DNA from 3 places in the Pseudomonas sp. HS6 genome. Region 3 is predicted to be linked to each of the others. Evidence: predicted binding sites of a transcription regulator. Region 3 holds the regulator's gene; each other region holds the start of a gene.

Region 1 (7,925 bases), 3.0 Mb from region 3:
CACGCAAAAATGTGGGGCGACCGGCACACCGGCATCGGTTTCGACCAGTTGCTGATCGTCGAGGCACCGAGCAATCCGGACGTGGATTTCCGTTACCGGATCTTCAACTCCGACGGCTCCGAAGTGGAACAGTGCGGAAACGGTGCGCGCTGCTTTGCACGCTTCGTGCTCGACAAGCGCCTGACCGCCAAGCGTCTGATTCGCGTCGAGACCAAGGGCGGCATCATCGAACTGGACGTGCGTAACGACGGCCAGATCGGCGTGAACATGGGCGCCCCACGTCAGGTGCCGGCGGATATTCCGTTCCAGGCGACCGAGCAGGCTCTGAGCTATCAGGTCGACGTCGACGGTACAACGGTCGACCTTGCAGCGGTGTCGATGGGCAACCCCCACGCCGTGCTGCGCGTGGAAGACATCAACACCGCACCGGTGCATGAGCTGGGGCCGAAGATTGAACACCACCCGCGCTTTCCGGCGCGGGTCAACGTCGGTTTTATCCAGGTCATCGACCGTAATCGCGCACAACTGCGCGTCTGGGAACGCGGCGCCGGGGAAACCCAGGCCTGCGGCACCGGCGCCTGCGCTGCTGCTGTAGCTGCGATCAGCCAGGGGTGGATGGATTCGCCACTGTTGATCGACCTGCCGGGCGGGCGCCTGTCCATCGAATGGGCAGGCCCTGGCCAACCGGTGCTGATGACCGGTCCGGCAGTGCGTGTATACGAAGGACAAGTCCGTCTTTGAGTGAGCAGAAGCCATGACCGATAAGCCTCAGGTACCCGCCCGACAGTCCGGTGAAACAGCGTCCGAGAGCCTGGAGGCGGCAGCGGTTGCCGCGTACCTTGAGGCTCATCCGGACTTCTTCGTCGAACATGAAGAACTGCTGCCGTCCCTGCGCATCCCCCATCGTCGCGGCGACACCGTGTCGCTGGTCGAGCGCCAGATGTCCATTCTGCGCGACCGCAACATTGAGATGCGTCACCGCCTCTCGCACTTGATGGACGTGGCCCGGGACAATGATCGCCTGTTCGACAAGACCCGTCGCCTGATTCTCGCCCTGATGGACGCTGCGACTCTGGAAGACGTGGTGATCAGCGTCGAAGACAGCTTGCGCCAGGACTTCCAGGTGCCCTTCGTCAGCCTGATCCTGCTCGGCGACAACCCGGCCCCGGTCGGCCGCTGGGTGACCCACGCCGACGCGCAAACCGCCATCGGCGGCCTGCTCACCGAAGGCAAGAGCGTCAGCGGCAGCCTGCGCGAACACGAACTGGACTTCCTGTTCGGCGAAGAGCAGCGCAAGCAGATCGGTTCCACCGCCGTGGTTGCTGTCAGCCACCAGGGCATCCACGGGATTCTGGCCATCGCCAGCCGTGATCCGCAGCACTACAAGAGCTCGGTCGGCACGTTGTTCCTGAGTTACATCGCCGAAGTCATGGGCCGCGTGCTGCCACGGGTCAACAGCTCCCTGCGCTCGGTACGCTGACCATGGAACGACAACTGGACGCTTACTGCGAACACCTGCGCAGTGAGCGGCAGGTGTCGCCGCATACGCTGTCGGCTTACCGGCGCGACCTCGATAAAGTCCTCGGCTGGTGCAACAAACAGAACGTCGGCAGCTGGCAGGCCCTGGACATCCAGCGCCTGCGCAGCCTGATCGCCCGCCTGCATGCGCAAGGCCAGTCCTCGCGCAGCCTGGCGCGCCTGCTGTCGGCGGTTCGCGGGCTCTATCATTACCTGAATCGCGAAGGTCTCTGCGATCACGACCCGGCCACCGGCCTGGCACCGCCAAAAGGCGAACGCCGTCTGCCGAAAACCCTCGACACCGATCGCGCCCTGCAGCTACTCGAAGGCGCTGTGGAAGACGATTTTCTGGCCCGTCGCGATCAAGCGATTCTGGAGTTGTTCTACTCCTCCGGCCTGCGCCTGTCGGAGCTGACCGGGCTCAATCTCGATCAACTGGACCTTGCTGACGGCATGGTTCAGGTGCTCGGCAAAGGCAGCAAGACACGCCTGTTACCCGTGGGCAAAAAGGCCCGGGAAGCACTGGAGCAATGGCTGCCGCTGCGGGCGCTGACCAACCCGGCGGACGACGCGGTATTCGTCAGCCAGCAAGGCCGGCGCCTCGGTCCGCGAGCGATTCAGGTACGGGTCAAACTGGCCGGCGAGCGCGAACTGGGGCAGAACCTGCACCCGCATATGCTGCGACACTCCTTCGCCAGCCACTTGCTGGAGTCCTCCCAGGACCTGCGTGCGGTGCAGGAATTGCTCGGCCATTCGGACATCAAGACCACCCAGATCTACACCCACCTGGACTTCCAGCACCTGGCGGCGGTCTACGACAGTGCCCATCCACGGGCCAAACGCATGAAAGGCGACGATTCATGAGTATCCAGTTGATCACCTTCGACCTCGACGACACCCTGTGGGACACCGCCCCGGTGATCGTCAGCGCCGAAGCGGTTTTGCGCGAATGGCTGAGCGAACATGCGCCGAATCTGGGCGCGGTGCCGGTGGAACATCTGTGGGCGATCCGCGAACGGGTGCTGGCCAGCGAGCCGGGACTCAAGCACCGCATCAGTGCGTTGCGCCGACGGGTGCTGTTCCATGCGCTGGAGGAAGCCGGTTATGCCCACGGCGAAGCCTCGGCGCTGGCGGACAAGAGTTTCGAAGTGTTTCTGCATGCCCGGCATCAGATCGAAGTGTTCCCGGAAGTCGAGCCGATCCTGGAAACCCTCGCCAAACACTATGCCCTCGGCGTGATCACCAACGGCAACGCCGATGTACGCCGCCTCGGGCTGGCGGACTACTTCAAGTTTGCGCTGTGCGCCGAAGACATCGGCATCGCCAAGCCGGATGCGCGCCTGTTCCATGAAGCGCTGCAGCGCGGTGGTGTGAGTGCCGAGGCGGCGGTGCATATCGGCGATCATCCGGGGGATGACATTGCCGGGGCACAGCAGGCCGGGTTGCGCGCCATCTGGTTCAACCCGGCGGGCAAGGTCTGGGAAGCGGAGCGCTTGCCGGATGCCGAGATTCACAGCCTGACCGATCTGCCCGCCGTGCTCGCCCGCTGGAACAGCCGCGGCTAGCTTTCTTTCACCCATGAAAAAGCCCGCAGCGACGGCGGGCTTCCTCAGCAAGCAAGCGGCACGCCTCAGATAGGGCGGCTACCGTACTTGTTGTCCGGCTTCTTGGGCGGATCGGCGACCACATTGGCCTCCACTTCCTGCACTTTTCCGCCTCGCGACAGGAACTCTTCCATGGCCTTGGCCAAGGCATCGCGCTCCTTGTTCTTGGCTTCAATGCTCGGCAACTCATCGACCGACACCGCAGCCTTGGCTTTGCCTTTGGCAGTCGGTGTGGCCGGCGCATCGTCGCCGCCATCGTCGTCAGCAACGTCTTCCGCTGCTGCTTCCAGGCCTTCCTCGGCCTCGTCTTCGTCGCCTACTTCGAGGTCGTCGTTTTCCAGATCATCGTCGCTCATGTTCTACCTCATGACTTGCGAAAAGCAGATTAGTTATAGACCAGCTTTGGCAACTGTCGAAAGTCGCCGTTAAAAAATCGTTCGCCGCTGCTGACCAGCGGTTATGCCTCTTCACCGTGCAGGGTGGCGAGGACTTTTCGGGCACCGCCATGATCACGGTGCTCGCCCAGATAAACGCCTTGCCAGGTGCCCAGTGCCAATCGACCCGCCGTTACCGGCAAACTGATCTGGCAGCCCAGCACGCTGGCCTTGAAGTGCGCCGGGAGGTCGTCCAGGCCTTCGTCGTTATGCTCATAGCCGTCTGTGCCTTGTGGGATCAGACGATTGAAAAATCGTTCGAAGTCGCGACGTACCGCCGGATCGGCGTTCTCGTTGATGGTCAACGACGCCGAGGTATGCTGCAGCCACAAATGCAACAGACCGACCCGGCATGCCTTGAGTTCAGGCAGTCCGGCGAGCAACTCTTCCGTTACCAGATGAAAGCCCCGGGGCCGTGCCCGCAGGGTTATCAGAGTCTGTTGCCACATACAGTTCTCCGCACGTTCGGGGCGCATTCTAGCGCGCTCTGAAAAAAAACAAAGGCCCTAATATTCCTTCAATGATGTAAGCCATTGGCCGTAGAAAATCACCCGTCGTAAACACGACCAAAGCAGTACGAAAAATCCTTTCAGCTGTATCAAGGATGACAAATTCCGGACAAAAAAATGCCCGGCGAACCGGGCAAGTTTTTTGGGGCGCGTACTTACAGGTTGTAGCCGCGCTCGTTGTGTTGTGCCAGGTCCAGGCCCACCGATTCTTCTTCCTCAGTAGCGCGCAGACCCATTACCGCATCCAGTACCTTGAGGATGATGAAGGTGACGATCGCGGTGTAGATCACCGTGAAGCCGACGCCTTTGCATTGAATCCAGACTTGCGCGGCAATGTCGGTGACGGTGCCGAAGCCACCCAGCGCAGGAGCGGCGAACACGCCGGTCAGGATCGCACCGAGGATACCGCCGATACCGTGCACGCCGAAGGCGTCCAGGGAATCGTCATAACCGAGTTTGCGTTTCAGGGTGGTGGCGCAGAAGAAGCACACCACGCCGGCGGCCAGACCGATGATCAGCGAACCCATCGGGCCCACAGTGCCGGCCGCCGGAGTGATTGCCACTAGACCTGCAACCACGCCCGATGCGATACCCAGTGCGCTAGGTTTGCCGTGGGTGATCCACTCGGCGAACATCCAGCCCAGTGCAGCGGCAGCGGTGGCGATCTGGGTGACCAGCATCGCCATGCCGGCCGTGCCGTTGGCGGCGGCGGCGGAACCGGCGTTGAAGCCGAACCAGCCTACCCACAGCATGGCGGCACCCATCAGGGTGTAACCGAGGTTGTGTGGCGCCATCGGGGTGGTCGGGAAACCTTTGCGCTTGCCCAGTACCAGGCACGCCACCAGACCGGCGATACCGGCATTGATGTGCACCACGGTGCCGCCGGCGAAGTCGAGCACGCCCCAGTCACCCAGCAGCGAACCCGGACCGCTCCAGACCATGTGCGCAATTGGCGCATACACCACGGTGAACCAGATGCCCATGAACACCAGCATCGCGGAGAACTTCATCCGCTCGGCGAAGGCACCGACGATCAGCGCCGGGGTGATGATGGCGAACGTCATCTGGTAAGTGACGAACACGGCTTCAGGGAACAGCGCCGCCGGGCCAGTGATGCTGGCAGGCGTGATGCCCGCGAGGAAGGCCTTGCCGAAGCCACCGACGAAGGAGTTGAAGTTGACGACGTTAGCTTCCATCCCGGTGGTGTCGAACGCCATGCTGTAGCCATAAAGGAACCACAGGATGGTGACCAGGCCGGTAATGGCGAAGCACTGCATCATCACGGAAAGAATGTTTTTCGACCGAACCATGCCGCCGTAGAACAGCGCGAGGCCAGGAATGGTCATGAACAGCACGAGGGCCGTCGAGGTCAGCATCCAGGCAGTATCGCCGGAATTGAGGACTGGAGGCGCCACCGGATCTGCCGCCAAAGCCAGGCCGGGCATTACGATGGACAACAGGGCGCCTAGCCCTGCGAATTTACGCAGAGTCATATTGTTTTCTCCTGGGGCGTTGGGTTTGTGGCGGCGTTTAAATCGCGTCGGTATCGGTTTCGCCGGTACGGATGCGAATCGCCTGTTCCAGATTGACCACGAAGATCTTGCCGTCACCGATCTTGCCGGTGTTGGCAGCCTTGGTTATCGCCTCGATAACCCGATCCAGATCCTTGTCGTCGATGGCAACGTCGATTTTCACCTTGGGCAGAAAATCGACCACGTACTCCGCGCCGCGATACAGCTCGGTGTGACCCTTCTGCCGCCCGAAGCCTTTGACTTCAGTAACGGTAATGCCCTGCACGCCGATTTCGGACAGCGACTCGCGCACGTCGTCCAACTTGAACGGCTTGATGATGGCAGTGACTAGCTTCATGAAACTCTCTCCCGAATTGGTGGACTTGCCCCAGGAAAACAAACCCGACTCAAGTCTAAGCGCAGTGCCTGGCTTTGTAACGCATCGTCGGCCCTACCTGCCCGACTGACGCCAGCTAACCGCTCCCGACGAAACTCCCCGTCCCGTCCGGCGCACTGCATTCGTCACAGCGACTGCATCAGTGCATGGGTCACTACCGACTAAGCAGAAAGCTTGCCATCTCGCCAAAATCCCCTGATTTCAATCCCTTGGCCGCAGCCGCAGATGCCATCACCGAAATGGCACACGGGATACGCACAACAACGGTGCGCAGCCGTTCGTCCTTTTGCGCGAAAAGCGTGCATCCCGGCCAACGCAAATGACTATAGACACTGCGTGATACACTGCCGGCCATAGTTTCCAGGACATATCCCATGCTCGCGCCCAAAGACTTCCTCGACGCCCTGAGCGGCACCGCCTCCCGCCTGTTCAGCGGCGACACGCCATTGCCAAAAGCCGAAATCGAAAGCCAGTTCAAGATGCTGCTGCAAAGTGCCTTCAGCAAACTGGATCTGGTGAGCCGGGAAGAGTTTGATAGTCAGATGGTGGTGCTGGCGCGGACTCGCGCCCGGCTTGAGAGCCTTGAGGCGAAGGTGGCGGAGATGGAAGCGAAGGTGACGCTGCCGGCTGAGTGAGACAAGAAGCTAAAACCGCTCCTGCCGGGGCAGGAGCGGTTTCCGTCGGTTCAATTCTTACAGCGAATTATTCCAACGGTCTCGCAGAGTCTCGTACAGGCGAAAAGCCCATAGCGCGATCCTGACGAGGCGCCACATATGTTTAAGAAACTTAGACATATTTTGGCCCTCCTTGCGTGGGGCCAAACCTCCGATGCTCTTTCCGGCGTACGAACACCTTCGGGACTACACACGAGTGTGCCCACCAAGGCGGCCGGGTGTGGGTCCCCCAAAACAGCACCGGCACGGGTCTCACACCGTGTCGAGGAACATGAAAATCGTTATGTTCCCGACCACCCTTTGCGGACACTCGATGAGTGGGCATCGTCGCAGCGGATGGTATTGCAGCCCTCAGAATGCAACTTAAACAAGTTGTATCAAGCCATTAATCGAGCGCTGGAAAAAGGATGGTTACGCCTCATTCCAGACCACAATCAGTTTGCGAAATTTCGCTGATGCTTGCGCCAACGATCAAACATGCATAACCTCGGGATACGCGAGTGTGTCCACTAAGGATGCGCAGGCCTTGGCCTCACCGAAGCCTGCAACTAAAAACCGTCTCCTCAAGGCGGTTTTTTTTCGCTTTGAGAAAAGTGCGACTATCGCCCGCAACATCCAGTGAAGGTTTGCTCATACAACCATCCCTCCAACACCTTCCTCCCCGACTACCCTTAAAAAACCGCAGGAAGCGGCCCCTGATTCAACTCAAGGAACGACCATGTCCCTCGCCATTGTCCACAGTCGCGCCCAGATTGGCGTGGATGCCCCCGCCGTCACCGTCGAAGTCCATCTGGCCAATGGTTTGCCCTCGCTGACCATGGTCGGCCTGCCCGAAGCGGCGGTGAAGGAGAGCAAGGACCGGGTGCGCAGTGCGATCATCAATTCCGGGCTGCAGTTTCCGGCGCGGCGGATCACCTTGAATCTGGCCCCAGCAGATTTACCCAAGGATGGCGGGCGGTTCGATCTGGCGATTGCGCTGGGGATTCTGTCGGCGAGTGTGCAGGTGCCGACGTTGACGCTGGATGATGTGGAATGCCTGGGTGAGCTGGCGTTATCCGGCGCAGTGCGGGCGGTGCGCGGTGTCTTGCCGGCGGCGCTGGCGGCGCGCAAGGCCGGGCGGACGCTGGTGGTGCCGCGGGCAAATGCCGAGGAGGCTTGTCTGGCCTCGGGACTGAGGGTGATCGCAGTGGATCATCTGCTCGAGGCAGTGGCGCATTTCAATGGGCATACACCGGTCGAGCCTTATGTCTCGGACGGGCTGATCCATGCCGCCAAACC
Region 2 (7,925 bases), 2.7 Mb from region 3:
CATGGCAATTTCGGTGGCCGTGTGTGTGGGCGATCAGGTAGCCGATGCGCTGGTGGCGAAACTGGTTCCACAGATCAAGGCATTGAAAATCGGTGCCGGTACTTCGTGTGGTCTGGACATGGGGCCGTTGGTCACCGGTCAGGCTCGCGACAAAGTCAGCGGTTATGTCGAAGACGGCGTGGCGGCGGGCGCGACCCTGGTGGTCGATGGTCGTGGTCTGAGCGTTGCCGGTCACGAGGAAGGCTTCTTCCTGGGTGGCTGCCTGTTCGATAACGTCACCCCTGAAATGCGCATCTATAAAGAAGAAATCTTCGGGCCGGTACTGTGCATCGTTCGGGTGAACAGCCTGGAAGAGGCAATGCAGCTGATCAACGATCACGAATACGGTAACGGCACCTGCATCTTCACCCGTGATGGTGAGGCGGCACGTCTGTTCTGCGACGAGATCGAAGTCGGCATGGTCGGTGTCAACGTACCGCTGCCGGTGCCGGTGGCTTACCACAGCTTCGGCGGCTGGAAGCGCTCGCTGTTCGGCGACCTGCATGCCTATGGTCCGGATGGTGTGCGCTTCTACACCCGTCGCAAAGCGATCACCCAGCGCTGGCCACAGCGCGCGAGCCATGAAGCTTCGCAATTCGCATTCCCTAGCTTGTAAGTAGAAGGGCAGTGCAAAGAAGGCCGACCTTTTAAGGTCGGCCTTTGCGTTTCGGAGCTTTTTTGACCGATATGACAGATTTATGAAATTAAAAGTTGACGGCAGATTCTGGAGGCCTATAATTCGCCCCACTTCCGGCGCAGTCGAAATGCCTCGATACCGATGAACGTATCACCCGCCGCCAGACCGGTGTTAACGCCGGTTTTCAGGTTGATCGTCACGCCGACGCCCTGGTTGGCATCTTCGTAGCTGGCGGTGTCGAATCCTGCGCCACCGTTGAGCTGATCAGCCCCTTCGCCACCGATGAGAAGGTCGTTGCCATCCCCACCATTCAACACATCATCACCCGCCAAACCGCGTATTTGATCATCGCCGGCGGTACCTGCCAGCGTATCGGCACCGTTGGACCCGTAAATTACAGCCATTACATCTTCCTTGTATGAGTGTGTTTGTGTTGGGAGCTGCGTTGAATCGCCTGGTGCTACAGGGGTTTTCACCCTCCCTGATGCATGCAAGGCCTGATTGCGAAAAGGCTTGAGAATGGCGAAAAATCCGACCGGGCTGAACCAGACCGGCAATGTCCGACACAATCGAAATAATCACCGCGCACAAAGGCTGCGCCGTCATTGCGACGTGCAAGCGGCAACAGGAGAAATGATTTCAATCGGTTTGAATGAAGTCTTGCTGACAGGAAATTCGGCAATGCGCGGACAGTGAGTGCGTGAAGGATCTGACCGGCGACGCTGAACTCGGGCACCGTGGCGGGCGCACTGACGAAATTATGACTCTTCAAATCGTTGCATCCCTGATGACTACTGATGGCTTCCAAGCCACCGGACCCTGAGCCCGGTTGAAGATAGGTGGTGCGGATTAAAGTTTGACGCGCATTGCCGCTGCTCCGCAAGAGTGCAAGTTCCGCACCATTGCGACCGACGAACGGTAGAAGCCTGAACAAATGTCCCAAATGACGCGCATAAAAAAACCGACGCACGGGGCGTCGGTTTTCATTGCAGCTTTCAGATCACATCAGGTCATCTGAATGATGGTCTGCATGATGGTGCTCTGGGTCGAGATGGTCTTGGCGTTCGCCTGATAGTTGCTCTGGCCCTTGATCAGGTCTACCAGTTCATTGGTCAGGTTAACGTTGGACTCTTCCAGGGAGTTGGACTGAATGGAGCCCAGAGTACCGGTTTCCGGAGCGTCATAACCCGGAATACCCGATGCGAAGGTTTCCTTCCAGCTGGTCCCGCCAACGGCTTGCAGGCCCTGTTCGTTGGTGAAGCTGGCCAGCGCAACCTGGCCGATGGCCTTGTTCTGGTTGTTGCTGAAGTTGGCGAACAGAGTACCGGTGCCGTCGATGGTCAGGTTGGTGATCTGGCCAGTGGCGTAACCGTCCTGGGTCGGAATCGAACGCGCGGTGTCCGCGTTGTACTGAGTGGTCTTGGCCATCGAAACGGTAATGCCGGCCGGGTTGGCTGCTGCGCCGTTTGGCGTAAAGACGCCGTTGGTCACGGTTCCCGGTTTCCAGTTTTTCAGGGTCAGGTCATTGCTGATGATCGGGGCCGCTGGATTCGCCGGATTCGGCGTGCTGACCTGAGTCAGTTTACCTGCAGAGTCAAAGGTAAAAGTGGAAGCCACAGGCGGAGTGGTTTTCGGATCGCTACCGGTAGCATCCGGGTTGCGACCGTCCACCAGGGTGTAAACCTTCCAGGTATTGGAACCGGTTTTCACCACGTACTGATCCATGGGGTGCATGTTGCCCTGGCTGTCATAGATCGGGGTGCTGAACGACTTGGTGTAGGACGCGGTCTTGGTCGGGTCAAACGGAACGCCTGTTGCAGCCGTATCGTCGATCACCGGCGCAGTCGAGTCCAGGTTGATGGTCGAGGTCACCAGCGAGGTGGACTTCGGCGCCAGGTTCGAGGTGTCGATCTTCAGGTCGGTCAATACGCCGTTGATGATCTTGCCGTTGGCATCCACACCGTAACCTTGCAGACGCGAGGTGTAGTCGGTGTTGGTAATGAAACCGTTATTGTCGACCTTGAACGTACCGGCACGGGTGTAGGACACCGAACCGTTGTTGCTCAGGGTGAAGAAGCCCGAACCGTTGATGCCCATGTCCAACACGTTACCGGTGTTGTTGATGTCACCCTGGGTGAACTGCTGGGAAACGTTGGCCAGGCGTACGCCGTTGCCGATGACCTTGCTGCCGCTACCCAGGCGAGTGGCCGAGTAGACGTCTTCGAATTCTGCACGGGACGATTTGAAACCGGCGGTTGCGACGTTGGCGATGTTGTTGCCGGTCACGTCCAGTTGCTTGTTGGCTGCATAGAGACCGCTAAGGCCGATATTGAAAGACATATTCCACTCCTTTGTGCCGGTTAGTCGGCTCTATATACCAATGGTTTGTACTTTGGACAGGGCAACGGTGCCCTTGCCGGACAGGTTGAGCATCAGCTCGCCGCCGGTCTGGCTGATCGTCACGCTGGTGACGGTGGCCGGCAGGTAGGTCGCCATATCGGTCGAAGTACCGTTGATCGATGCGTTGGCCTTGACGGTGTAGGTACCGGTCTTGACCAGGTTGCCGTCCTTGTCCTTGCCGTCCCAGGTGAAGCTCGCGGCGCCTGCGGCGCGACTGCCCAGGTCGATGGTGCGAATCGCCGTGCCGCTGCTGTCGCTGATGGTGACGGTACCGCCGGCAATCGACGACGGAACGGTGACCGAACCGGTCATGCCTTTGCTCGGATCGTCGAGCTGGACCGAGTTGGTCTGCACGATCACATTGCGGCCAACCAGCGAAGAAGCCTGCAACGCTTGCGACGAGTTGTAGTTGCCGGCCAGCGAACTCACGGTGCTGTTGAGGGTGGTAATCCCCTCGAGGCTGCTGAACTGCGCCAACTGGGCAACGAATGCACTGTTGTCCTGCGGGTCGAGCGGGTTCTGGTTTTTCAGCTGAGTTACCAGCAATTGCAGGAACGCATCCTTGCCCAGAGCCTGGCCGCCGGTGGAGCTGTTAGTGGCCGAAGCAATGCCATCGGCTGTCGAACTGGTCTTTTTCGACGAGTTCGCCAGGATGTCCTTCATGCTCAGGCTGCTGGTGGTATCGGTAACACTCATGGCAGTCGCCCCTTATTACTGACCGAGGGTCAGTACCTTCTGCATCATGGTTTTGGCGGTGTTCATCATTTCGGCGTTGGTCTGGAACGACCGGCTCGCGGAAATCATGTCAGCCATCTCTTCCACCACGTTGACGTTCGGGTAGTAGACGTAGCCCTTGGCATCCGCAGCCGGATGGTTTGGCTCGTAGCGCGCTTCGAGGTTGCTCTGGTCTTCGACCACGCCCATGACCTGCACGCCTTGACCGGCAGCGTCCTGGTTCTGGAACAGCGAGTTGCTGCCGCCGCTCTGACCGCCCTGGAACATGGTGGCGAACACCGGGTGACGGGCGCGATAGGTCTGGTCGATGCTCGACGAGACGGTTTCGGCGTTGGCGATGTTCGAAGCCACGGTGTTCAAACGCGTGGTCTGTGCGCTCATGCCGCTGCCGGCAATGTTGAAAACGCTGGACAGGGACATGGATTACTCTCCGCGCAGGGCTGACACCAGCCCTTTGAATTTGCTGTTGAGCAGCGTGAAGCTGGCCTGGAAGCCGACGGCGTTTTCCGCGTAGTTCGACTGTTCCAGTTGGGCGTCAACGGTGTTCTGGTCGATCGACGGCTGCATCGGCGTGCGATACATCAGCGACTCGTCGCCATTGCCCAGGCCTTCAGCTTCGATGTGACGGCTGTTGGTCATGTTCAGGGCGATGGTGCCGTTGGCGTTCTTCTGGCTCTGTGCTTCAAGCACTTTGGAGAACTCCAGATCCCGAGCCTTGTAGTTCGGGGTGTCGGCGTTGGCGATGTTGTTGGCCAGGACTTCGGCACGCTGGGCGCGGAAGCCCAGGGCTTTTTCGTGAATTCCGAGCGCTTTATCGAAGCTGATGCTCATGTCGGGAACCTTCAGGTGACCGGGTTTTTCGTAACTGGGTTATAGCAAGCTGCGTGCCAGTTTTAAAAAGCCCCGGATTCCGGGGCTTTGCAGGTGATCGGCAATGCGGCAATGCCAGAAAAGCGGCAACGGGTTTCCGCCGAATGCCGCTTTTCTGCCGCTTGCCGTCATCGCAAAAACGCTCAGGCATAAAAAAACGGGAGCCCCTGAGGACTCCCGTTTTTGGTGTTGCCGGTGCAAATTACTTCGCCTGGTAAATGATCCCCGGGCTGCACTGGACCATCTGGTAATGGTCCGGCAAACCGTTCAGCGCTTCGGAAGCGCCGAGGAACAGATAACCGCCCGGCTTCAGCGTGCTGTGAATACGCAACAGGATGTCTTTCTTCACCTCGGCGGAGAAGTAGATCAGCACGTTGCGGCAGAACACGATGTCGAACTTGCCAAGGCTTGCGTAGCTGTCGAGCAGGTTGAACGAGCGGAATTCCACCCGGTTCTTGATCGGCGCCTTGATCACCCACCGCCCCGGCCCTTTCGGGTCGAAGTAGCGCTGCAGACGATCGGTGGACAAGCCGCGACCGATTGCCAGGCTGTCGTACTCGCCGGTCTTGCAGTTGGTCAGCATGCTGCCGGACAGATCCGTGGCAACGATCTGCACACCCATCTTCAACTGACCGAGGTTGGTCCGCTCGAACTCGTCGATCGACATCGACAGGGAATAGGGTTCCTGACCCGACGAGCAAGCCGCCGACCAGATCCGCAGACGCTGGTTGGGAGCCGCCTTGATCGCCTCGGGCAGCACCTTGTTCTTCAAGACTTCAAACGGATAGGTGTCGCGAAACCACAGGGTTTCGTTGGTCGTCATGGCATCGACCACCTGCTCGCGCAAACCGCTGCGCGGCTGGGTCTGGATGCGCTGTACCAGCTCACCCAGGGACTTGATGCCTTGCTGCTCCATCAGTTTGTTGAGACGGCTCGAGACCAGGTACTGCTTGTTTTCACCGAGCAAAATGCCACAGGCTTTTTCCAGGAAGACCCGGAACTGTTCGAAATCCAAATTACCCGTAGACAAATGATGCCGCCTCTTAAATCGTGTTGACCGCCAGGGACGGAAAGTCCCTAGCTGATATCTGCTGCTTTGATCCGGTCGACTACCCGGGATGCCAGGTCATCAGGACGGAATTTGGCCAGGAAGTCATCGGCACCGACCTTCTTGACCATCGCCTGGTTGAACACACCCGACAACGAAGTATGCAGGATGATATGAAGCTTTTGCATGCGAGGGTCGCTGCGGATTTCGGCCGTCAGGGTGTACCCGTCCATCTCCGGCATCTCGATGTCGGAGATCATCATCAGGAACTCTTCTTCCGGCTTCTTGCCCTCATCGACCAGCTTGCGCAGGTAATCCAGCGCCTGCTTGCCGTCGTTCAGCGCCACCACTTCAACGCCGACCGTCTGCAGGCAACGCGTCACCTGCTTGCGCGCCACCGACGAGTCATCGACCGTCAGCACCCGCAGAGACAGCGCCTTGCTCTGGGTCTCGACATCCACCACGCCGACCGAAATCGCTTCCGGTGTTGGTGCGACTTCCGCCAGCACCTTTTCGACGTCGATGATTTCGACTAACTGATTGTCCACCCGAGTCACAGCGGTCAGGTAATGATCCCGACCGGTCCCCTTGGGTGGCGGATGGATCTCTTCCCAGTTCATGTTGACGATACGTTCCACCGAGCGCACCAGGAAACCCTGGGTCTTGGTGTTGTATTCCGTGATGATCACGAACGGACTGTTCTTGTCTTTCAACGCCCCGGAACCGGTCGCCATTGCCAGATCAAGGATCGGAATGGTCGCCCCCCGGATATTCGCCACCCCGCACACGACAGGACTGGACTTGGGCATCAGCGTCAGTTGCGGGCACTGCAGCACTTCCCGAACCTTGAACACGTTGATCCCGTAGAGCTGCTGGCCGTCGAGACGGAACAACAACAGCTCCAGGCGATTCTGCCCTACCAGTTGCGTGCGCTGGTTCACCGAATCCATTACACCAGCCATGCCCAGACTCCTACACCAACGCCAAGTGTTGTTGCGACGCACATTCATTGCTAAACGGCACGGCGCTTGCTTTTTAACTCTTATGAACACTCAAACGACATTTTTCCGACGCCTGACATCCCCCCTTCGCAGAGGACTTTGCGCGGTGTCCGCCGCTTGCCTGTTTTTCGCGGGCAGCCCTGCCATTGCTGATGCGGTTACCTTGCCTGACATGCTTATCGGCGTCACTCAGGGCTTTCTTGAATTCACCGTAGAAGACTATCTGGCTACCAGTCAAACGGAAGGGCGTTATGAAATCGAGGTCAAGCAGCTCGATCCTCGCATGCGCATGCCTATGTGCGACAAGGAATTGACAGCTTCGCTGGAGAGCCCGGCACGTCCTCTGGGCCGTGTGACCGTCAAGGTTCGCTGCGAAGGCGCCTCCCCCTGGACCGTGTTCGTACCCGCTCAAGTCCGCCTGTTTCGCCCGGTCGTGACCACCACTCGTCCGCTCAAACGCGCCGGCATCATCGAGCCTCAGGATGTGACCCTGCGCGAGCAGGATGTCAGCCTGATCAACCAGGGTTTCCTGACGTCGGTAGATGAAGCCATCGGGCAAAAATTGACCCGACCAACGGTCGCCGACCAAGTGATTACCCTCGTGCATCTGGAACAGGCGGAAGTCGTTCGCAAAGGGGATCAAGTGGTGATTACCGCCCGCAGCGGCACACTCGCTGTGCGCATGCCGGGAGAGGCCCTGTCCAACGGCGGCCTGAAAGAACAGATTCGAGTGAAAAACCTCAATTCCCAACGGGTCATCAAGGCGCAGGTCATGGCGCCGGGCCAGGTGGAAGTGGCAATGTGAGCAACGATTGGAGCGAAGACAGGAAAGCCTCGTGAGTGATCGCGCAGAAAACTGGCGCCAACCTGAGCTGTTCCCTAAACTGTGCCGCAGCAGGACTTGCGCGGCGCATGCAGGCTCATTGGTAAAAGAGCCTAAAGTTTTCCAGGGGATGGCCGAGAACATGGCAAGCGTCCAAATTCCCAGAGGTTTTTAACATGGTCATCGATTTCAGCCGTTTGAACAGCTCCTCGTCACTTACGGGCAGTACACGTACCAGCACGCCTAAGGAAACCGCCGAAACCGGCACTTCCGCGCCGCTGAATACCCCGGCCGAACAGGCCAGTACCGCAAAAAGCGGGGAATCGGTACACCTCAGCAATGAGGCTCAACAGTTGCAGAAGGTCACTGACA
Region 3 (7,925 bases):
GCACCCGGCCGAGGCCAGCCACGGCGATATGGGCATGATCACCCGTGACGATGTGATCCTGGCCCTGTCGAACTCAGGCTCCACCAACGAAATTGTTACCCTGCTGCCACTGATCAAGCGCCTGGGCATCCAGCTGATCAGCGTGACCGGCAACCCGCAATCGCCTCTGGCCAAAGCGGCCGAGGTCAATCTTAACGTTCACGTCGAGCACGAAGCCTGCCCGCTGAACCTGGCACCGACCTCCTCGACCACTGCCGCTTTGGTCATGGGCGACGCCCTGGCCGTGGCGTTGCTGGAAGCACGGGGCTTCACCGCTGAAGATTTCGCCTTTTCCCACCCGGGTGGCGCACTGGGCCGACGCCTGCTGCTGAAAGTGGAAAACGTCATGCACGCCGGTCAGGAGTTGCCGCAGGTACAACGCGGCACCCTGCTCAAGGACGCATTGATGGAAATGACCCGCAAAGGTCTGGGCATGACCGTCATTCTTGAAGCCGACGGCAAACTCGCCGGGATCTTCACTGACGGTGACCTGCGCCGCACGCTGGACCGCAGCATTGATATACGCAGCGCCACCATCGACCAGGTGATGACCGTGCACGGCAAGACCGCCCGCGCCGAAATGCTCGCCGCCGAGGCCCTGAAAATCATGGAAGACCATCGAATCAACGCGCTTGTCGTCGTGGATGAGGACGATCGCCCGATCGGCGCCTTCAACCTCTCCGACCTGCTGCGCGCAGGAGTGATGTAAATGAGCACCGATCTGCTGCAACGCGGCAAAGCCATCAAGCTGGCGGTTTTCGACGTCGACGGCGTCCTAACCGACGGGCGCCTGTACTTCCTTGAAGACGGCAGCGAGTTCAAGACCTTCAATACGCTCGACGGCCAGGGCATCAAGATGTTGATGAACGCCGGCGTACAGACCGCCATCATCAGTGGTCGCAAGACCCCGGTGGTCGAGCGCCGGGCGAAAAACCTCGGCATCCCGCACCTGTTTCAGGGTCGCGAAGACAAACTCGTCGTCCTCGACGGTCTTCTCGAGCAACTGGGCCTAAGCTATGAACAGGTCGCCTATCTCGGCGACGATCTGCCCGACCTGCCGGTGATTCGCCGGGTAGGGCTGGGGATGGCGGTGGCTAACGCTGCCGCTTTTGTGCGCGAGCACGCCCATGGCGTCACTCAGGCCCGTGGTGGCGAGGGTGCCGCCCGTGAATTCTGCGAACTGATCCTGCGCGCCCAGGGCAGCCTCGATGCCGCCAATAACGCGTATTTGTGAGTCAAACCATGTTTAGCAAAAAGTTTCGCAACATACTGCTGTTCGGTTGCATCGCGGCCATCTTCGGCGCGGTCGGCTACTGGAACATCAGCCCGGAACGCTTCCTCGACAAGCCGCCTGTCTCGGCAGAAGAGAGCCCGATCGACTGGTATGCGACCAACACCCACACCTTGCAGTACCTGGAAGACGGCAAGGTGCAGTACGAAATGACTTCCGACAAGGCCGAGCACGTCAAGGCGACCGACATTACACTGGTCACCAAGCCCGACCTGAACATGTATCGCGGCACCGACTTCCCGTGGCACGTGACCAGCGAACGCGGTGAAGTGAATTCCGGCGGCACCGAAGTCGAATTGATCGACTCGGTTCGCGTCAAGCGCACCGATGAAAAGAACCGCGACACCCTGATCACCAGCACACGCATGACCGTGTTTCCGCAGCAGCAATATGCGCAGACCGAGCAACCCGTTAGAATCGACGGCGCTGGCGGCATATCGACCGGCGTGGGAATGAAAGCGTATTTGAAGGAAAGCAGGATACACCTGCTATCGAACGTAAGAGGACAGTATGAGGCTCGTTAAAACCCTCCCTATTTTGCTCAGTCTGGGCGCAGCACTGGGAAGCGTGAGCGCCTGGGCTCTGCCGAACGATAGTCAGCAACCTATCCGCATCCAGGCTGACGATGCTCAGCTCGATGACAAGAATGGCGTCGCGACCTACAAGGGCGATGTGATCATCACCCAAGGCTCGATGATCGTTAAAGGCAACACCGTGACCATGACCCGCGCGCCCAACGGCGATATCGACGTCGTGACTTCGGTGGGCAATCTGGCCTACTTCGAGCAATTGCAGACCCAGGGCGACGCCAAGCCGGTTCAAGGCTACGGCGTGACCATTCAGTACCATGCGCAGCAAAACCGCGTTGTACTGATCGACAAGGCCAAGGTCATCGACAAGGACAACAACGTCACTCAAGGCGAGAAAATCGTCTATGACACGGTGAAAAAACTGGCCAGCGCCGGTCGCGCCACCGGCAACAAGGTCACCGAAGCGCGCCCGCGCATCGACATGGTGATCCAGCCGAAGAAGAAAACCGACGAGAAAACCCAGTAATGGCAACTCTGAAAGCTCAGCACCTGGCCAAGGCCTATAAAAGCCGCCAGGTCGTGCGCGATGTCAGCCTGTCGATCGACAGCGGGCAGATCGTCGGCCTGCTCGGCCCCAATGGCGCCGGCAAGACCACCTGCTTCTACATGATCGTCGGCCTGGTACAGGCCGATCAGGGTCGCGTGCTGATCGACGACCTGGACGTCAGCCATCAGCCAATGCACGGCCGCGCCAAGGCCGGTATCGGGTATCTGCCCCAGGAAGCGTCGATCTTCCGCAAACTGTCGGTGGCCGACAACATCATGGCCATCCTCGAGACCCGTCAGGAGCTCGACAAGGCCGGCCGTCGCAAGGAGCTGGAAAGCCTGCTGCAGGAGTTCCACATCAGCCACATCCGCGACAACCTCGGCATGAGCCTGTCCGGTGGTGAACGTCGCCGAGTGGAAATCGCCCGCGCACTGGCCACTGCACCGAAATTCATCCTGCTCGACGAACCGTTCGCCGGTGTCGACCCGATTTCCGTGGGCGACATCAAGCAGATCATTCACCACCTCAAGGCCAAGGGCATCGGTGTACTGATCACCGACCACAACGTCCGCGAGACGCTGGATATCTGTGAAACGGCCTACATCGTTAATGATGGCCAACTGATCGCCGAAGGCGACTCCGCGACCATCCTCGCCAATGATCTGGTGAAGGAAGTGTATCTGGGTCACGAGTTCCGCCTGTAAGCGCGACAGCATTCGACCAGCCGTCCGGGTGCTGTAACGTTGAAGCGCACTTTTATACGCTTTTATTGTTACAGCGCTCTAGGCAAACACGACAGTTTCAGGCATATAATTTGCTTAAGTTTGGCGCTCCGGCGCCCTGTAGTGGATGGCGCATAGCGCCGGCGAATAAGGTGTTAAGCCCCTGCCATGAAACCATCGCTAGTCTTGAGAATGGGCCAGCAGCTGACGATGACACCGCAGCTGCAACAGGCCATCCGCCTGCTCCAATTGTCGACCCTGGATCTGCAACAGGAAATCCAGGAGGCTCTGGAATCCAATCCGATGCTCGAACGTCAGGAAGACGGCGACGACTTCGACAACTCCGATCCCATGGCCGACAACGCCGAACAGAAGCCCAACACCGAGATCCAGGAACCCTCCTATCAGGAGACCGCACCGACGGTCGATAATCTTGAAGAAGGCGAATGGAACGAGCGAATCCCCAACGAACTGCCGGTGGACACTGCTTGGGAAGACGTCTACCAGACCAGTGCCAGTAGCCTGCCGAGCAGCGATGACGACGAGTGGGACTTCACCACCCGTACCTCCGCCGGCGAGAGCCTGCAAAGCCACCTGCTGTGGCAGTTGAACCTGGCGCCGATGTCCGACACCGATCGCCTGATCGCCGTCACCCTGATCGACTGCATCAACAATCAGGGCTACCTCGACGAAACCCTCGAAGAAATCCTCGACGCCTTCGATCCGGAGCTCGACATCGAGCTGGACGAGATCGAAGCCGTCCTGCACCGCATCCAGCAATTCGAACCTGCCGGCATTGGCGCACGCAACCTGGGCGAATGCCTGCTGCTGCAATTGCGCCAGCTATCGGCCAAGACTCCTTGGCTCGCGGAGGCCAAGCGTCTGGTCACCGATTACATCGACCTGCTTGGCAGCCGCGACTACAGCCAGCTGATGCGCCGCATGAAGCTCAAGGAAGATGAACTGCGCCAGGTCATCGAACTGGTACAGAGCCTCAACCCGCGCCCAGGCTCGCAAATCGAATCCACCGAAGCCGAATACGTGGTGCCTGACGTCATCGTGCGCAAGGACAACGAACGCTGGCTGGTTGAGCTGAACCAGGAATCGGTGCCACGCCTGCGAGTCAACGCTCAGTACGCCGGTTTCGTCCGTCGCGCCGACACCAGCGCCGACAACACCTTCATGCGCAATCAATTGCAGGAAGCCCGCTGGTTCATCAAGAGCCTGCAGAGCCGCAACGAAACCCTGATGAAAGTGGCCACCCAGATCGTCGAGCATCAACGCGGCTTTCTTGAATACGGCGACGAAGCCATGAAGCCGCTGGTACTGCATGACATCGCTGAAGCGGTGGGCATGCACGAGTCGACCATTTCCCGGGTCACCACGCAGAAATTCATGCATACCCCCCGGGGCATTTATGAACTGAAATACTTTTTCTCCAGCCACGTCAGCACCTCCGAAGGCGGTGAATGCTCGTCCACGGCGATTCGCGCGATCATCAAAAAACTGGTTGCCGCGGAAAATCAGAAAAAGCCGTTGAGTGACAGCAAGATCGCTGGTTTACTGGAGGCACAAGGCATTCAGGTGGCTCGCCGCACCGTCGCCAAGTACCGCGAATCCCTCGGGATCGCGCCTTCGAGCGAACGCAAGCGGTTGATGTAAGCCACGTTACAGCGTTCCAGTGGCAGGCTCTTCGGCCTGCCGCTTTATGCACTGGCAACGAAGGAGAAGCTGTATGCAAGTCAACATCAGTGGACACCAACTGGAAGTTACCCAACCTCTCCGTGAGTACGTTGAGCAAAAGCTCAAGAGGCTTGAGGGCCATTTCGACAAGATCACCAACGTGCAAGTCACGATGTGCGTCGAGAAGCTGAAGCAGAAAATCGAAGCCACGCTGCATATTCCCGGTAACGAGGTCGTCGCAAACGCGGAACATACAGATATGTACGCTGCGATCGACGCGCTGACCGACAAGCTTGATAAACAACTCAAAAAGCATAAGGAAAAGACCCAGAGCCTGCTTCAGGGCGCTACCGGTCGATAACCCCCACCCCCATGATCCGACTTGAAAGCATCCTGACCCCCGGCCGTTCCCTCGTGAACGTGCCGGGCGGCAGCAAAAAGAAAGCCCTCGAACAAATTGCCAACCTGATCGCCCGGGAAGTACCGGATCTGGAGATGCAAGATGTCTTCGAGGCGCTGATTGCCCGTGAAAAACTCGGCTCGACCGGTTTTGGCAACGGCATCGCCATTCCCCACTGCCGCCTCAAGGGCTGTGAGTCGCCCATCAGCGCCTTGATGCACCTTGAAGCGCCCATCGATTTCGACGCCATCGATGGTGCACCGGTCGACCTGCTGTTTGTGCTGCTGGTCCCCGAAGCCGCCACCGATGCGCACCTGGAACTGCTGCGCCAGATCGCCAGCATGCTCGACCGCAAGGAAGTACGCGAAAAACTGCGTCGCGCTACCACCAACGAAGCCTTGTATCAGGTTGTCCTGGACGAGCAAAACGGGCACTAAACATGCGCTTGATCATTGTCAGTGGCCGCTCCGGCTCGGGTAAAAGTACCGCCCTGGATGTCCTCGAGGACAACGGCTACTACTGCATCGACAATTTGCCTGCCGGCCTGCTGCCGGAACTGGCGGAACGCGCACTGATTCATACGGAACTGTCTCAGCCACTGGTCGCGGTATCGATCGATGCGCGCAATCTGCCAAGCCATCTATCGCGCTTTCCGGAGTTGCTTGAGGAGGTCCGCAGCCGGCACATCCAGTGCGACGTCCTGTATCTGGATGCCGATGAAGAAACCCTGCTCAAGCGCTTCTCGGAAACCCGTCGTCGCCACCCTCTTAGCAGCGCAAATCGTTCGCTGGCCGAAGCCATCAATGATGAAACTGCCCTGCTGGGGCCGATCGCCGATCTGGCCGACCTGAAGGTCAACACCACCAATCTGAACCTGTACCAGTTGCGCGACACCATCAAGCTGCGGCTGCTGAACCAGCCGGAGCCAGGCACTGCGTTTCTGGTGGAGTCGTTCGGTTTCAAACGCGGCATGCCGGTGGATGCGGATCTGGTGTTCGATGTACGCTGCCTGCCCAACCCGTACTGGAAACCGGAACTACGAGCACAATCCGGGCTCGATGAGCCGGTAGCCGAGTACCTGGCGGCACAACCGGAAGTCGAAGAGATGTTCCAGGACATCTATGCGTATCTGTTCAAATGGCTGCCGCGCTTCGCTGCAAGCAATCGCGCCTACGTCACCATTGCCATTGGCTGCACCGGCGGGCATCACCGTTCCGTCTACCTGACTGAACGCCTGGGTCAGGCCCTGCAGAAAACCCTGAAGAACGTCCAGGTTCGCCACCGCGACCTCAGCTAAAGGATTCACACCGCGATGCCTGCTCTGGAAATCGAAATCATCAACAAGCTGGGCCTGCATGCCCGGGCGTCGGCAAAGTTCGTTGGCGTGGCGGGTCAGTATCCCGACTGCACGATCAGAGTGGGTCGCACCCCGGAAACCACGGTAGATGGCAAAAGCATCATGGCGATGATGATGCTCGCCGCCGGCAAGGGCACCAAAATTTTTCTGAGCACCGAAGGGCATCAGGAACAGGAAGCCCTGGATGCCTTGGTGGCACTGATCAACAACTACTTCGACGAAGGCGGTTGAAAGCCTTTAGTGGCGAGGGAGCAAGCCTCCCTCACCCCTCTCATCCCAACGCCGTGTCCATCACCATCATCAGGCAGAACCCGATCAACAATCCCAGGCTCGCCAGTTTGTCGTGACCATTGCGTCGCGATTCCGGGATCACTTCGTGGGTCACCACCAGCAACATCGCCCCGGCCGCCAACGCCAATCCGAGGGGCAACAGTAACTCCGCCAGGCTGACCAGCCACGCACACAGCAGTGCAAACACCGGTTCGACCAGCCCCGATGCCGCCCCGATCAGAAACGCCTTGACCCGCGACATCCCCGCCCCAGCCAACACCAGCGCAATCACCAACCCTTCCGGCACATCCTGCAAGGCGATGCCCATCGCCAGGCTGTCAGCGTCCGGCATGCCGCCGCCAGCGGAGACGCCGACGGCCATCCCTTCCGGAATGTTATGGGCAATGATGGCAAACACGAACAGCCAGATCCGCGGGGGAATCACTGGGTGCTCGGCGGTGCCGATCAGCATTTCCGGTGAAGCGCCGGACACCTTGCGATCCACCAGATACAGACCGAAAGCACCGAGCATGATGCCGAAACAGATCAGACCACTGGCGCCCCAAGGGCTCAGGCCAAGGCTCTCGGCGGCGGCAATCCCCGGCACGATCAACGAAAACGCGGTCGCCGCCAGCATCACCCCTGCGCCGAACCCCAACAGCGTATCGCCCAGCGCCTGAGGCATGTTGCGGATAACCAGCACCGGAACGGCACCAAGCGCCGTCCCGAGAGCGCAGATCGCACCGCCCTGCAATGCCCGAGACAGTTTCGGCTCCAGGTTCAGCCATTCGAGCCCGTGAGCCACCAGCAAGGTCATGCCCGCTAACAGCAGCAGCGACCCGAACGCGTAACGAAACATACGCCCACTTCCGATCGCCAGTGTTTCAGTGCCCATAGTCAGCCTTGGATTGTTTTTATAGGAGACTTAAACCAGTGCAGCCTGATAACGCGCAGCGACTTCAGGCCAATTGATCACGTTGTAGAACGCGCTGATGTATTCCGGGCGACGGTTCTGATAACGCAGGTAATAGGCGTGCTCCCACACGTCGAGTCCGAGGATCGGCGTATTGCCGTCCATCAGCGGGC

Evidence for each region. The regulator sigma-54, encoded in region 3, starts transcription at its own class of promoters, with help from an activator protein. The targets are predictions, from matches to a motif close to ANTGGCATNNANNTTGCTNT.
Region 1: glnK (P-II family nitrogen regulator) is a predicted target of sigma-54. The motif match lies at 6,136-6,155, and genes of this name have one in related genera.
Region 2: flgB (flagellar basal body rod protein FlgB) is a predicted target of sigma-54. The motif match lies at 4,684-4,703, and genes of this name have one in related genera.

What each region holds. Positions count from the first base shown of each region.
Region 1 covers NZ_CP067412.1:4,197,528-4,205,452, forward strand. Annotated here, with positions in the region: gene dapF (diaminopimelate epimerase) at 1-741, shown strand, start outside; gene JJN09_RS18995 (DUF484 family protein) at 755-1,480, shown strand; gene xerC (tyrosine recombinase XerC) at 1,483-2,382, shown strand; gene JJN09_RS19005 (HAD family hydrolase) at 2,379-3,083, shown strand; gene sutA (transcriptional regulator SutA) at 3,149-3,478, opposite strand; gene JJN09_RS19015 (secondary thiamine-phosphate synthase enzyme YjbQ) at 3,580-4,005, opposite strand; gene JJN09_RS19020 (ammonium transporter) at 4,221-5,558, opposite strand; gene glnK (P-II family nitrogen regulator) at 5,596-5,934, opposite strand; gene JJN09_RS19030 (accessory factor UbiK family protein) at 6,348-6,608, shown strand; partial or broken gene JJN09_RS19035 (YifB family Mg chelatase-like AAA ATPase) at 7,366-7,925, shown strand, end outside.
Region 2 covers NZ_CP067412.1:3,310,407-3,318,331, reverse strand. Annotated here, with positions in the region: gene JJN09_RS15045 (CoA-acylating methylmalonate-semialdehyde dehydrogenase) at 1-655, shown strand, start outside; gene JJN09_RS15040 (calcium-binding protein) at 772-1,080, opposite strand; gene JJN09_RS15035 (hypothetical protein) at 1,196-1,372, shown strand; gene flgE (flagellar hook protein FlgE) at 1,682-3,016, opposite strand; gene flgD (flagellar hook assembly protein FlgD) at 3,047-3,772, opposite strand; gene flgC (flagellar basal body rod protein FlgC) at 3,788-4,231, opposite strand; gene flgB (flagellar basal body rod protein FlgB) at 4,235-4,642, opposite strand; gene cheR (protein-glutamate O-methyltransferase CheR) at 4,884-5,711, opposite strand; gene JJN09_RS15005 (chemotaxis protein CheV) at 5,759-6,691, opposite strand; gene flgA (flagellar basal body P-ring formation chaperone FlgA) at 6,774-7,535, shown strand; gene flgM (flagellar biosynthesis anti-sigma factor FlgM) at 7,730-7,925, shown strand, end outside.
Region 3 covers NZ_CP067412.1:625,025-632,949, forward strand. Annotated here, with positions in the region: gene JJN09_RS03020 (KpsF/GutQ family sugar-phosphate isomerase) at 1-748, shown strand, start outside; gene JJN09_RS03025 (HAD family hydrolase) at 749-1,273, shown strand; gene lptC (LPS export ABC transporter periplasmic protein LptC) at 1,282-1,854, shown strand; gene lptA (lipopolysaccharide transport periplasmic protein LptA) at 1,841-2,386, shown strand; gene lptB (LPS export ABC transporter ATP-binding protein) at 2,386-3,111, shown strand; gene JJN09_RS03045 (RNA polymerase factor sigma-54) at 3,298-4,791, shown strand; gene raiA (ribosome-associated translation inhibitor RaiA) at 4,865-5,173, shown strand; gene ptsN (PTS IIA-like nitrogen regulatory protein PtsN) at 5,185-5,649, shown strand; gene rapZ (RNase adapter RapZ) at 5,652-6,509, shown strand; gene JJN09_RS03065 (HPr family phosphocarrier protein) at 6,525-6,800, shown strand; gene JJN09_RS03070 (ZIP family metal transporter) at 6,841-7,734, opposite strand; gene JJN09_RS03075 (superoxide dismutase) at 7,765-7,925, opposite strand, start outside.